One region of the Absicoccus intestinalis genome, then DNA from elsewhere that is predicted to be linked to it. Evidence: predicted binding sites of a transcription regulator. Region 1 holds the regulator's gene; the other holds the start of a gene.

The links. The regulator HrcA, encoded in region 1, represses chaperone genes, less so after heat shock. The targets are predictions, from matches to a motif close to TTTTAGCACTNNNNNNNNNNNAGTGCTAAAA.
Positions count from the first base shown of each region.
Region 2: MOZ64_RS10000 (Hsp20/alpha crystallin family protein) is a predicted target of HrcA. The motif match lies at 1,741-1,771, and genes of this name have one in related genera.

Region 1 is NZ_JALBUS010000002.1:135,002-142,598, reverse strand. It holds gene MOZ64_RS01925 (ABC transporter ATP-binding protein) at 1-1,405, shown strand, start outside; gene MOZ64_RS01920 (ABC transporter ATP-binding protein) at 1,398-3,227, shown strand; gene hrcA (heat-inducible transcriptional repressor HrcA) at 3,349-4,398, shown strand; gene grpE (nucleotide exchange factor GrpE) at 4,370-4,960, shown strand; gene dnaK (molecular chaperone DnaK) at 4,975-6,780, shown strand; gene dnaJ (molecular chaperone DnaJ) at 6,842-7,597, shown strand, end outside.
Region 2 is NZ_JALBUS010000019.1:16,080-23,676, forward strand. It holds gene MOZ64_RS09990 (CCA tRNA nucleotidyltransferase) at 1-1,013, opposite strand, end outside; gene MOZ64_RS09995 (hypothetical protein) at 1,064-1,687, shown strand; gene MOZ64_RS10000 (Hsp20/alpha crystallin family protein) at 1,816-2,202, shown strand; gene MOZ64_RS10005 (Hsp20/alpha crystallin family protein) at 2,216-2,620, shown strand; gene MOZ64_RS10010 (Hsp20/alpha crystallin family protein) at 2,636-3,034, shown strand; gene MOZ64_RS10015 (GNAT family N-acetyltransferase) at 3,066-3,287, opposite strand; gene MOZ64_RS10020 (hypothetical protein) at 3,288-3,479, opposite strand; gene MOZ64_RS10025 (dicarboxylate/amino acid:cation symporter) at 3,754-5,109, shown strand; gene MOZ64_RS10030 (coiled-coil domain-containing protein) at 5,325-6,698, shown strand; gene MOZ64_RS10035 (toxic anion resistance protein) at 6,794-7,597, opposite strand, start outside.

The DNA of each region.
Region 1 (7,597 bases):
GGCCAGTTTGATCACGCGAAGCACCAATGATATCCAACAAATCCAATTGGTTGTCACCATGATCTTTCGGGTGGTCTTATATGCACCTATCTTAGCCATTGGCGGCATCATCAAAGTGCAGCAGACCGGTTCGTATCTGAGTTGGATCTTGATCGTTGCCGTGGGTGTCTTATCCGTGGTAATGGCGATCTTATTTGGCGTGGTGATGCCAAAATTTAAGATCCTACAAAAATTAATTGACCGCGTGAACTTAATTTCCCGCGAAATTCTTACGGGAATTCCAGTGATTCGTGCTTTTTCAGCGGAAAAGTTTGAAGAAAAACGGTTTGATCAAGCCAATCAGGATCTAACGAAAACCAATTTATTTGTCAACCGAGCCATGTCTTGTATGATGCCTTTGATGATGTTGATCATGAACGGCATCAGTGTTTTGATCGTATATTCAGGTGCACATGGCGTGGATGCTGGAAAACTGCAAGTCGGAGATATGATGGCCTTCATTCAATATGCGATGCAAATTATCATTGCGTTTTTGATGATCAGTGCCATTGCGATCTTTTTACCAAGAGCGAATGTGTCGGCCAATCGAATCAATGAAATTTTAGATACGAAATCATCGATTAAAGAACCCGAACATCCACAAACACCAGAAAAACAAGGCAAATTGGTTTTTGATCATGTTTCCTTTAGCTATGGTCGTGCCAAAGAAAAAGTCTTGGATGATATTAACTTTACGGCACATCAAGGGGATACTATTGCCCTGATTGGTAGTACCGGATCCGGAAAATCAACCTTGGTCAACTTGATTCCCCGTTTCTATGACGTAACTGAAGGATCTATATTAATGGATGATGTTGATATTCGCAATATCGATTTGAAGACTTTGCGTGATCGTATTGGTTTTGTCCCACAAAAATCGGTGTTATTTTCCGGCACGATCGCATCGAATTTGCGGTTTGGTAAAAAAGATGCATCCGAATCGGAATTGTGGGATGCCATCGATATGGCACAAGCGGAAGATTTTGTGCGTGAAAAAGAGCAAGGCATTTCTTCTCATATTTCACAAGGAGGTTCCAATGTTTCAGGTGGACAAAAACAACGATTGGCTATTGCTCGTGCCATCGTCAAGCATCCTGAATTTTTAGTGTTTGATGATAGTTTCAGTGCACTGGATTTTGCGACGGATGCCCGTTTACGAAAAGCATTGAAAGAAAAAGCAGCCGATGTCACAACGATTATCGTGGCCCAACGAATCAGTACGATCATGCATGCCGATCAGATTTTAGTTTTGGATCATGGCAAAGTGGTCGGACAAGGTAGTCATGAAGAATTGATGGCAACATGTGATGTGTATCAACAAATCGCACAATCGCAATTATCACAGGAGGAATTGGCATATGAGTGATCGTCAACCAAGACAGAACCATGGTCCAGGTCGTGGCCGTGTCGTTGAAAAACCAAAAGATTTTCGAAAATCATTCGCGGCATTGGCTCACTATATGATGCGTTATAAATTTCGCTTGTTGGTGATGGTGATTTGTGCCATATTAGGAACGATTTTTACCATTGTAGGACCCAAGATATTGGGACAAGCCACGACGGAATTATTCAATGGCTTGGTTCGCAAAGTACAAGGAAAAGGGGGTATCCACTTTGATACGATCGCGGCTATTTTGATTCGTGTCATGATCCTATATGCGGTGAGTGCCTTATTCTCTTTTATTCAAGGCATTGTGATGGCGGGCATTGCGAATGATGTCGGTTATAATTTACGAAAAGATATTTCAACCAAGATTAATCGGATGCCATTGAAATATTTTGAAAGCCGTCCTTATGGTGAAGTACTATCTCGCATCACCAATGATGTGGATACGCTTCAACAAGGCATCAACCAAAGTATCACCCAATTGATCACAAGTGTCACGACCATTATCGGCGTTGTCATCATGATGTTGTCAATCAATGGATGGATGACCTTGGCAGCACTTTGTATCTTACCGGTATCCATCGTGATCGTTGCTTTTGTGATGCATCATTCCCAACGGTATTTCCGTGACCAACAAAATTATTTGGGTGATGTCAATGGCCAAGTGGAAGAAGTGTTTGCTGGACAAAATGTGATCAAAGCATACAATCAAGAAGAAGAAGTCTTACAGACGTTTAAACAGGCCAATGATTCTTTGTATGAAAGTGCTTGGAAAAGTCAGTTTTTCTCAGGCATGATGATGCCAATGATGCAATTTATCGGTAATGTAGGCTATGTCATCATTGCGATATTGGGTGGTTTTTTAGTCATTCAAAAAGCCATTGAAGTAGGGGATATCCAATCGTTCTTCCAATATATCCGTAACTTTACGCAGCCGATCCAACAAATTGCGCAAATCATGAATATGTTACAATCCAGTACCGCAGCCAGTGAGCGGGTCTTTGAATTCTTACAGGAAGAAGAAGAACCACAAACCGTAGAAGATCCAACCGATCCAACCCATTTAGATGGGCAAGTGACATTTGATCATGTACGATTTGGGTATGATCCGGATCAAGTCATCATTCATGATTTTTCCGCAAAAGTTATGAATGGCCAAAAAATTGCGATTGTTGGGCCAACCGGAGCCGGAAAGACAACCCTGGTCAAGTTGTTGATGCGATTCTATGATGTCAATAGTGGAAGCATTTCCATTGATGGACATGATATTCGTACATTTGATCGCAATGGCTTGCGTTCCTTGTTGGGCATGGTCCTTCAAGATACATGGTTATTCCATGGCACGATCATGGAAAATATTCGTTATGGTCGTTTGGATGCCACGGATGAAGAAGTCATGGCCGCGGCCAAAGCCGCTCATGCCGATGAATTCATCATGCAACAGCCGGATGGCTATCAAACCGTATTGGATGAAGAGTCCAGCAATATCTCACAAGGACAGAAACAATTGTTGACCATTGCGCGGGCAATATTGGCTGATCATAAGATCTTGATCTTGGATGAAGCCACTTCCAGTGTGGATACACGAACGGAGGGATTGATCCAAAAAGCGATGGACCATTTGATGGAAGGTCGAACGAGTTTTGTGATTGCACATCGTCTATCTACGATCAAAGATGCCGATACGATCTTGGTCATCAATAATGGAGATATCGTTGAACAAGGAAATCATGAAGAGTTGTTGAAAAAGAATGGTTTCTATGCGAAATTGTACAATAGTCAATTTGAACAAGTGACATAAAGAGGGAAAATCATTCTCTCTTTTTTTTATCAACTTTTTAGCACTTTTTAGTTGACGGTGCTAATTATTGTGATATACTGTTAGCAGACGTGGAATAAGAGTGCTAGAAAGGAGTCCCTTCATGGAGTTGACACAACGACAAAAAGTTATATTTAAAACCATTGTTGAAGAGTTTACTCGATGTGCAGAACCCATTGGTTCGAAGACGTTGATGGAGCTACTGGATTTTCCTGTTTCTTCAGCCACCATTCGAAATGAAATGGCTAAATTGGAGAAATATGGATTATTGGAAAAGACCCATACTTCAAGTGGTCGAGTTCCTTCACAATTGGGATATCGATATTATGTCGAGCATTTGATGGTCACGGATCTGGATATGCCAACGAAAGTGTCCCTCCAACAAGTATTTTCGGAAAGACAATTTTCATTGGATGAAATGGTTCAGAAAAGTTGTGATGTCCTTAGCGACATGACCAATCTTACGAGTATCGTATTGGGACCGGATAGTTCGCAACAAACCTTACAAAATGTGCAATTGATTCCCATCAATGCACGAAGTGCAGTGGCGATCATCGTGACGGATACGGGTCATATTGAAAATAAGATGTTTCAATTTGATGAAGATGTTTCCGTTAATGATATGAAAACCTGTTGCGATATCTTCAATGACCAATTAAAAGATACGCCCATCAATCAAGTGATATCGAAAATGGAAGAAATCAAGCCATTGATGAGTGCTAAAATTGTTCGAAGTGAAGTTTTATTTGAAGCTTTTGTGACTGCGTTTATGAAATTTGCGACGGAGAAAGTTGCGGTATCTGGTCGAAGCAACATGTTGTATCAACCAGAATTTAGTGATATTTCAAAATTGAAGCAATTGATGAAAATTTTGGAAAATAGTGATCTGTTTCAGAAATGGACGGATCAAGAAGGAAATATTGCCATTCATGTAGGTGAGCGAAATGAAGTCTTACAGATTGGCGATGTCTCGGTGGTATCCACCAAATTTCATGTGAAGAATGACGAAGAGGGGCAACTGATGGTCGTGGGACCCAATCGAATGCAATATTCGAAAGTGGTTGCGCTAATGGATTATATGAGCGATGTAATTGAAGATGTGTTTACGGAAGGAGGCTTTTCCGATGGATCAGGAAACGAAAAAGACAAATGACGAAGAGGTCAAAGCGGAAGATGTCAAATCACCGAAAGATACGAAAGAGCAAGTAGAAAAGAAATCGGTCAAAGACAAAGTAAAAGAAAAGATCAACAAGGTGGATCCAAGAGATGAAAAGATCAAAGAATTGGAAGCTGCGTTGAAACAAGCAAAAAATGATCGTGCTCGTGCGTATGCGGATGCGGAAAATATGAAAAAGCGTCTACAAAAAGAAGCGGATAATGCGAAGAAATATCGTTTTCAACAAGCTGGTTTAGAGCTATTACCAATTGTGGACAATATGGGAATGGCCATCAAGGTGGATTCAGAAAATGAAGAACTTACAAACTATGTAAAGGGATTCGAAATGATCTACCAGCAGTTGCAGCGTGTGTTGGAAAACGAAGGCGTGAAAGAAATTGATGCCGAAGGAAAACCATTTGATCACAATACCATGCAGGCTTTGATGCAAGAAAAGAAAGAAGATACCGAGCCAGGTATGGTCATTGAAGTGATGCAAAAGGGTTATATGTTAAAAGATCGCATTTTGCGACCTGCACTTGTGAAAGTAAGCGAATAAAGGAGGAATTGATTATGTCGAAAATTATTGGTATTGACTTAGGTACAACAAATAGTTGTGTTGCAGTAATGGAAGGTAAAGAGCCAAAAGTAATTCCAAACCCTGAAGGTAATCGGACAACGCCAAGTGTTGTTGCTTTTAAGGATGGCGAAAAGATCATTGGTGATGCGGCTAAGCGTCAAGCTGTCACAAATAAAAATACGATTTCTTCCATCAAACGTTTGATGGGTACAAGCCAGAAAGTCGAAGCGGAAGGAAAGAAATATACACCAGAAGAAATTTCTGCAATGATCCTGCAATATTTGAAAGGATATGCCGAAGATTATTTAGGTGAAAAAGTAACAGAAGCTGTTATTACCGTTCCTGCTTACTTTAATGATGCGCAACGTCAAGCAACAAAAGATGCTGGTAAAATTGCTGGTTTGGATGTAAAACGTATCATCAACGAACCAACAGCTGCTGCATTGGCTTATGGTATTGATAAAACAGATAAAGAACAAAAAGTATTGATCTATGACTTAGGTGGAGGTACATTTGATGTTTCCATCTTGGATCTAGCCGATGGTACATTTGAAGTATTGTCTACCAATGGGGATACCCATCTGGGTGGAGATGATTTTGATAACGTTTTGGTAGATTGGATGGCTGAAGATTTCAAGAAACAAAATGGTATTGATTTGAAGAACGATCCAATGGCTTTACAACGTTTAAAAGAAGCTGCTGAAAAAGCTAAGAAAGATTTGTCTGGTGTCATGCAGACACAAATTTCATTGCCATTTATCTCTGCAGGTCCTGCTGGTCCATTGCATTTGGATATGACGTTGACACGTGCACGTTTTGATGAAATGACAAAGTTTTTGGTTGATCGTACGATGCAACCAATCCGTAATGCATTGAATGATGCCAATATGAGCCCTAGTGACTTGGATCAAGTTTTGTTAGTTGGTGGTTCGACTCGTATCCCAGCGGTACAAGAAGCCGTTGCTCGTGAATTAGGTAAACAACCAAACCACAGTGTCAACCCAGATGAAGCTGTTGCGATTGGTGCTTCCATTCAAGGTGGTGTCTTAAGTGGTGATGTCAAAGATGTCTTGTTGTTGGATGTTACCCCATTGTCTTTAGGTATTGAAACAATGGGTGGTGTAATGACCGTATTGATTCCACGTAATACAACCATTCCAACGAGTAAGTCACAAATCTTCTCTACAGCTACCGATAACCAACCTGCCGTTGATATCCGTGTCTTACAAGGTGAAAGACCAATGGCCAACGACAACAAAGAATTAGGTAAATTCCAGTTGACCGGAATTGCGCCAGCTCGTCGTGGTGTGCCTCAAATTGAAGTTACCTTCGATATCGACTCCAATGGTATCGTAAATGTCAGTGCCAAAGATAAAGCTACAGGCAAGGAACAAAATATCACGATCCAGAACTCTTCTCGTTTGAGTGATGAAGAAATCGATCGTATGGTTCGTGAAGCCGAAGACAACAAAGAGGCGGATGAAAAACGTAAAGAAGAAATTGATTTACGTAACCGTGCAGAAGGTTTGATCGCACAGATCGATGCAACGTTGGAAGACAACAAAGATAAGATCGATGCAAAGCAAGCCGATGAAGTAAAGAAAATGCGCGATGACTTGCAAAAATCATTAGATGAGAATAATATGGACGATGTCCGTACAAAATTGGATGCATTGGAAAAAGCAGCACAAGCAGCCAGTGCCTCTATGTATGAACAAGCCGGTCAGCCACAATCCAATGATTCAAATCATAACACCAATGATGATGTTGTTGATGGCGAATACACGGAAAAGAACTAGTTTTTTAAGAGTTCCACAATTGTGGAACTCTATGCGTCTACAAAGAAAGGGATGATGTCTCATGGCAGATGAAAAAAGAGACTATTATGAAGTGCTCGGCGTTTCGAGAGATGCAACACCGGATCAAATTAAAAAGGCCTATCGTAAATTGGCTATGAAATATCATCCGGATGTGAATAAAGCGCCTGATGCAGAAGAAAAATTTAAGGAAATCAATGAAGCCTATGAAGTCTTAAGTGATGAAAAGAAACGTGCACAATATGATCAATTTGGTCATGCAGGTGTCGATGGTCAATTTGGTCAAGGATTCTCTGGTGGTTATAGTGATTTTGGCGATTTAAATGATATTTTTGGTTCTTTCTTTGGTGGTGGTTTTGGTGGTTTTGGTCAATCCTCACGTCGACAAGCCAATACACCACGTCAAGGAAATGATCGCGTCATGCAGATGAGCATTGATTTTATGGATGCGATCTTTGGCAAGACCGAAACCATTTCGCTTGAAGTGGATGAGCCTTGTAGCCATTGTCATGGAACAGGTGCCGAAAGTCCTTCGGATGTACAAACCTGTCCACACTGTCATGGTACCGGATATGTCATGACCCAACAAAGAAGTATGTTTGGTGTCATCCAGCAACAAACGGTTTGTCCAGAATGTCATGGTACTGGTAAGAAAGTAACGCATGCTTGTCATCAGTGTCATGGTAAGGGTTATGAGCATAAGCGTCAAAAATTGGATATCAAGATTCCACAAGGTATTCAATCCGGTCAACAGATTCGTATTGCCGGTAAAGGAGAACGTGGTGTAAATGGTGGACCA
Region 2 (7,597 bases), on a different contig from region 1:
CAATGTTTTTGTATTCGAAATTTGCGAATGAAAGCCAATGGATCTTTCATCTTTTCATCATGATAATAAACCAAGGCAGGAATGATTTTTTGTTGGGCATTGGTCATCTTCAGATCTTTACATATACGACAGGCAATTTCTGCACCGATGGCTGGATGGCCTTTAAAATGATCAATTCCATTTTTATTGGTATGACAAGCTGGTTTTCCTAGATCATGAAACAACAAGGTCCATGCCAATGTTTCATCAAATGGATCCAATAGCTTGATTGCTCTTAAAATATGGTGCAGAACATTTGTATCGTGATAAGGGGTTTGTTGGAGACATGTTCTGCACGATTCTAATTCTGGCATCCAATGTGACAATAATAATGTCATATTCTCAATTTCATAGGGATTGGCAGCTAAAATTTCTAAAATTTCATGGCGAACTCGTTCCACCGATACATATTGAATATCCTTGTGCAATTGTTGGATGGCTTTTTTGGTTTGTGTTTCGATTTGAAAATGAAATCGTGCGGCAAATCGATGGGCACGCAACATTCGCAAAGCATCTTCATGAAAACGTTCATATGGATTACCAACCGCTCGAATGATGTGTTTTTCTAAATCGGTCTGTCCTCCAAATGGATCGACCAAACCAAGGATAGGATCATAAGCCATGGCATTGATCGTAAAATCACGACGGGCCAGATCCTCAATCAAATCATTCACAAATGCTACATGATCCGGATGTCGATGATCGGAATACATCGATTCTTGTCGAAATGTCGTCACTTCAACAGGACATTCGCTCATGACCGTAATGGTTCCATGATCGATACCTGTAGGGATGGTTCGTTCAAATAGTGCCTGCACTTGTTCGGGTTTGGCATTGGTCGTCACATCATAATCATGGGGTACTTTATTTAATAAGGAATCTCGTACACAACCACCCACAATATAGGCTTGAAACCCAGCTTGATGGAATGTATCTAGAATTGTTTTTACATAATTTGGACAAAGTATTTTCATTGGCTCCATTATATCATATAGCGTATAATACCCTTTAGCGAGGTTGAAATATGATTACAGAAAAATATACGAAAAAACGAAAATTCTTATGGATAGGGAGCATCCTCTTAGAAATCATCTGGTTGATGCAGTATATATTCTTTTTGGCTCATGGTACCTATCCTTGGTTCGTACACTTTAATTTTATTGTGATTGCAGGTGTATTGGGGGCTATCATCTATTATCTCTATATTCCTGAAAGTTTAAAAGTTGTCAAAGATAAGCTTTCTTATAAAGAATTAGAAGCCATTCTAAAATCGGAAACCTTTCATAAATTGTCTTTTTCACTGATCAAAAGAGCCTACTTGCCTTCCGATATTTGTATATCGAAGCATTGGGTCTATATGGGAAAGGTCTACATTCCCAGAAAAATGATCACGCGATTGAGTGGTCAAGAATCTCGGCACTATACCATTTTTTATGTTCAGACCATCAATGGAAAAGAAATTCGGATTGGTGATGTAGAAACCGAAGAAGCCAAGCGTTTCTTGAAGTCCTTAAAACGGCAGATTCCTGAGATCAAGACCACATCGACGGAGTTGTATGAAAACTTTGGTAAGGTTTTGATTGATGAAAATTATAAAAAGCTTTCATTAGCACAATGGAAGGAAGACTATGCAGGCCTACATGGGTAGGCCTGTTTTTAGCACTTTTAATCTATAACTGCCATAAATTATAAAAATAAACTTTTTAGCACTTTTATATTGACTCTGCTAATTTTTGTGCTATTATACTCGTAGAAAGAAATTGGAGGTGCAGATATATGAGATATTATCCATTGAATCATTTATTTGATGACTTCTTTACCGATGAACCAACTGGTTTATTGAAAACAGACATTCATGAAAAAGATGGAATGTATGAATTGAACATGGCCATTCCCGGTGTAAAAAAAGAAGATATTCAAATTGAATTGAGCAATGGCTATTTGAAAGTCAGTGCAACACGAAAGATCGATCACGATGATTCGAATAGTCGTTATGTTCGTAAAGAACGGTATGAAGGTACTTGTTCAAGAAATTTCTATATTGGCGATGGATATCATCAAGAAGATATCAAAGCTTCTTTCGATAATGGTGAATTAAAAATTACCTTGCCAAAGGAAGTTAAAGAGCCAGAAACAAACAACAAAATGATCACAATTGAATAAGGAGGTATAGATCATGACATATTATCCAGGATTCGGACGTGTATTTGACGATTTCTTTAATGGTGGCTTTACCAACCAAGCCGGTGTATTGAAAACTGATATTGTAGAAAAAGATGGAAACTATGTATTATCCATGGAAGTACCCGGCTACAAGAAAGAAGATATTCAAATTGCATTGAGTGATGGTTATTTGAAAGTAACAGCAACAAAACAAAGCAGTACTGATGATAAAGATGATCAAGGTCGCATTGTTCGTAAAGAACGGTATTCCGGAACACAATCGAGAAGTTTCTATGTAGGTGACAACTATCATCAACAAGATATCAAAGCTTCCTTTGATAATGGTGAATTAACGATTACTTTACCAACGGAAGCCAAAAAGATCGAAGACACGAAACAGTATATCTCTATTGAATAATAGGAAGGTGATATTATGATGTACTATCCAACATTTGATCGTTTATTTGATGATTTCTTTGATACGCAATGGTCTGGTGGCGATGTCATGAAAACAGATATCGTAGAAAAAGACGGCAATATCCAATTCAATATGGAAGTGCCAGGTGTAAACAAAGACAACATCCAAATTGAATTGAATGATGGAGTATTAAATATCACAGCAAGCCGCGACCAGAATCATGATGAAAAAGATGATCATGGTCAATTGATTCGTCAGGAACGCCACTATGGACGTTACAGTCGTAGCTTCTATGTCGGCAACAATGTTAAACAAGAAGATGTTAAGGCCCACTTCGAAAATGGTGAACTTCAAATTACGGTTCCTGACAAACAAGCAGCCATTGAAAATCATGAAACCATTTCGATCGAATAGGCATTCGACCAGCTCGAAAGAGCTGGTTTTTTTATCGTTTATTCGCGAAGTTACAACGTTGCATCGCTATGCCATCATCCATGACTTCAAAGCCAAATCGTTCATAAAAGGAAGCGTTTTTTGATTCTTCGGGCATCCATTCGATATACAAATAATCTTTGTATTTTTCTTTGATCCTTTCGATCATATGCCCCGCAATTCCCTGTCCCTTATAAGCCGGATCGACCAATACATAGTGTATATACGCCAACATTTAACTATCATCCAACACCCGTGCCAATCCAACTAAACGCTCATCATCCCATGCCGTAATGACCGTAGAAGAATGCATCAATGCGTTATATAGTCTTTGTGGATATTGACCCGATATCCAATGAACAGATAAAAATAACTGTTGGACTTGATTTTGAGTAAATCGTTTTTCTTCAGTAAAGTGAATCGTCATGTTATTCCTTCTCTCTAAGTTCATTCTGTTTCAGAATAGAATTTCCTCTCTGTTTTCGCAACCTCATCGATTGGAGTTATGAATTATTCATATTATTCCTATAGTTTTTATATATATTATTTGACAAAGCATACGTACACGCTTTATCATAGTAATCACATAAGATATGTGTGTTTTAAGAAAGAGGTGGTTTCGATGTGTTGTCGCACGATAAATAAACGAATGTGTTGGTTCAAATCATAACCATATAAATATTTACCAGGAGGAGAGAAACATGAATATAGATATTTTAGAATTAGCCGCTTTAGGCCTTGTCATTGTATTTTATGCGATTATTTGGTACTTACGAAAGAAAAAAGATTGGAGCTTCACCAAAGCAACCTTCCTTGCCGTTGGTCTTGGCGTGATCGTTGGTCTTGCCTTTAAGAATAAATATACTTACTATTCTGCTTTCGGAACGATCTATACACGATTGATCAGTGCCATCGTTGTTCCATTACTATTCTTTAGTATTATTTCCAGCATTACTAATCTAACGGAAAAGATTAACTTGAAAAAGATTGGCTTAAAATCCGTTGGTTTCTTACTATTGAATACATTGATTGCGAGTACATTCGCTTTATTGTTTAGTGTCTTCTTCCATATTGGAAAAGGATTCCAATATCAACTAGCTACAGACTATAAAGCAGAAGAAGTTCCATCTTTTATTGATACGATCACAAATTTATTTCCATCCAATTTAGCCAGTCATTATGTGAATGGAGAAATCGTACCCATCGTGCTTTTTGCTATCTTTGTTGCCCTTGCCTATAACGCATTGATCAAATATGGCGAAACCGATATCAAGATCTTTAAACAATTTGTGGATGCCACCAATAAAATCTTAGGTACCGTCGTTAGTTATTTGATTGATTATACGCCATATGCTGTATTGGCATTGATTGGTCGTGTCATTAGTTCTCATACATTATCTGATTTATTACCTTTGCTTAGTGTTCTTGTTATCGTTTATGTTTTATGTGCAATTCAGATTTTCTTAGTCGAAGGATCTTTATTGACAGCGATTGGCAAATTGAATCCAATTGCCTTCTTTAAAGGCATTTTCCCAGCTGGTTTGGTTGCTTTTACATCCCAAAGTTCGGTTGGTACCATTCCTGTCACGACAGATTCCTTAAAGAAATTAGGTGTACAAGAAGATATTGCATCGTTTGTTGCTAGTTTAGGTGCCAATCTTGGTATGCCAGGATGCGCTGGTATTTGGCCTGTTGTATCTGCTATCTTTGCTATCAATCTATTAGGAATTCATTACAGCGTTGGTCAATACATCTTCTTAATTGTCTTAACGTTAGTTGTAGCCATTGGTACTGTTGGTGTACCGGGAACGGCCACCATTACCGCAACAGCTGTATTTATTGCTGCTGGATTACCGGTTGAAGTTATCGTCTTATTAACACCAATTTCCAGTATTGCCGATATGGCTCGTACCGCAACCAATGTGGTTGGTGCCGCAACAGCAACCGTCTTAGTTGCAAAAACGGAAAACGAATTAGATTTAGTCGCATACAATCAGAAAAATCCAGAAGATAAACAAGATTCTGAATCCGTTGATCTAGAACATGCGAATGCATAACATTAAGGGAGAACTATTTTAGCGATAGTTCTCTTTTTCATATAAAATAATACTCCAATATCCTTTCTCTCTATCTCTATGATTCTACAGTTTCAAAATGCTGAATTTATATTTAAGTAAAATTAGTTATTAACAATTATTAATTATTCTACTATCCTATAGTATAGAAGTTAAACGTATAAAGATGACTAAATATAGAGAGAGGCGAAATGTATATGAAAACTTCAGCTTTAAAAAAGAGTTTGGCTATAGGATTTGTAGCTACAGGTATGACCGCATTGGCTAGTACAACAATTCATGCAGAAGATATTCAGCCGGCAACAAATGCTATGGATACTACGACAACTACTGCAGAAACTTCGGATTCGACAGAAGTTCAAAAAACAACAAGTGAGAAATTAGCGGATGCTCAATCGGAATTAAATCAAACGAAAGAAAACGAATCATCTGCACAAAAAGATTACAACAACAAACAAACTACTGCTAACGAAATTAAAGCTTCCATTGACTCAACCATCACAACCGAAGAGTCAAAAGAGCAAGCAGCGATCGATGAAAACCAAAAGGGATTGGATGAAAATACGCAAAAATTGAATGATCTTCAAAAACAAAAAGATGAACTAACCCAAAAGCAACAAGATCTATCAAAGGCACAAGATACGTATCAAAAAGCATTGGATACCGCAAAATCTAATGCAGGAAATATCACAGAAGACGATTACAATACGGCTAAGAAAAATGCAGATGCTGCTCAAGACGCATACAATACGGCCAAAGCAGATTTAGATGCTAAACAAGCTGAAAAAGATAAACAAACGGCTGATTATAACCAAGCTGTATCGGATGAAGCTTCTGCAAAAGCTCAATTAGATGAGCTAACATCGAAACAAAGTGAATTAGAGAAGAATTTGGCCGATGCACAAGCTGCTCAAAAAGAAGCTCAAGATGCATATGATCTGATCACAACTGGAGAACAAGGAGAAAAATATAAAGAAGCCGTTCAATCTTTAGAAGATGCAAAAAATGCATTGGAAGAAGCCAATCAAAAGGTACAAGATGCAATTACTGCTCGTGATATCGTCAATGCACAAATTGCCACACTGAATCAGACTTTAGCTCAAGCTCAATCAGAATTGGCATCGATCACTGCTCAACAAGATTCCTTGGATAAGGCTGTATCAGATGCTCAATCTAACTTGGATGCTGCTCAAGTTACTTTGACAGAAAAACAAAAAGCAGTTACGGATGCAGAGAACAAATATAATGCCTATAAAAATAATCATAAGGACGCATATGAAGCCTTGGATCAAGCGGAAACAAAATTGTCAGAGGCTACGAATACCTATAATAAGACCAAAGCAGATTATGATGCTGCATTGAAAGCATATGATCCGGAATTGAAGGCAAAAGCAGATGAAGCTAATACGGAGTATGATAAAGGATTAGCTGTATTCTACACATGGTTACAAGAAAAAACAGGTGTAGATTTGACAACTGCCATTAAAAATACAAATCTTAATGGATATACAGATTCTTCAAAAGAAGCAGATGCCACTACATTAAAACATGTGAAAGATGCTATCTCCTAACTGTTTTCAATATATAAAAGCAAATATTTTTCGTCTTATTTCTTTTGTTTCACAATCATGTATTCTTACTAAACGAGCTAGGTAAGATACCTAGCTCACTCACTTTTAGTTACTTCTAATACTTTTTGTTTCAATTCCGATTCAATTTGTCGTAATTCCTGTTCAGCTTCTTGTCGTTTTTGGCGACCATCCTTTTGTATCTGCATTACATCATCTAAGGTTTGGATCAATTGTTCATTGGTATGTTTTAACGTTTCAATATCCACAATATCGCGATTGGATTCTTTAGCTGTTTCTACCGTTGCGGTATGCAAAGCATTCGCATTTCGTCGCAATAATTCATTGGTTGTATTGGTTACTTCACGTTGGGCTTTGGCCGCTTGTGTAGCATGATTAAGACCCAACGCAATGACCATCTGACTTTTCCATAATGGAATCGTATTGACAAGTGTCGATTGAATCTTTTCGATCATCAAAGAATTGTTGTTTTGAAGCAATCGCAATTGCGGTGCGGTTTGGATGGCAATCATACGACTCATCTGTAAATCGTGCAATTTCTTATCAAACCGATCACAGGCTTGAGCCAGATCTTGGGCTGCTTGCATGTCTTCAGGATTTTGCGTTTGTTCCGCTTTGGCCCGTAAGGCTGGCAATTCTTTTTGATACGTTTCATTCAATCGTTGTTTACCGGCAATGATATACATATTTAATTCTTTATAATAGGCATTATTCATTTGAAACATTTGTTCCAACATGCTGGTATCTTTCATCAAACGAACTTGATGATCTTCCAACATCGAAGCGACTTTATTCACATTGGTTTCAACGGCATTATAACGAACCGTTAATTTTTCCACACGATTTTTGCCTTTATTAAATAGGCCGGCAATACCTTTCTT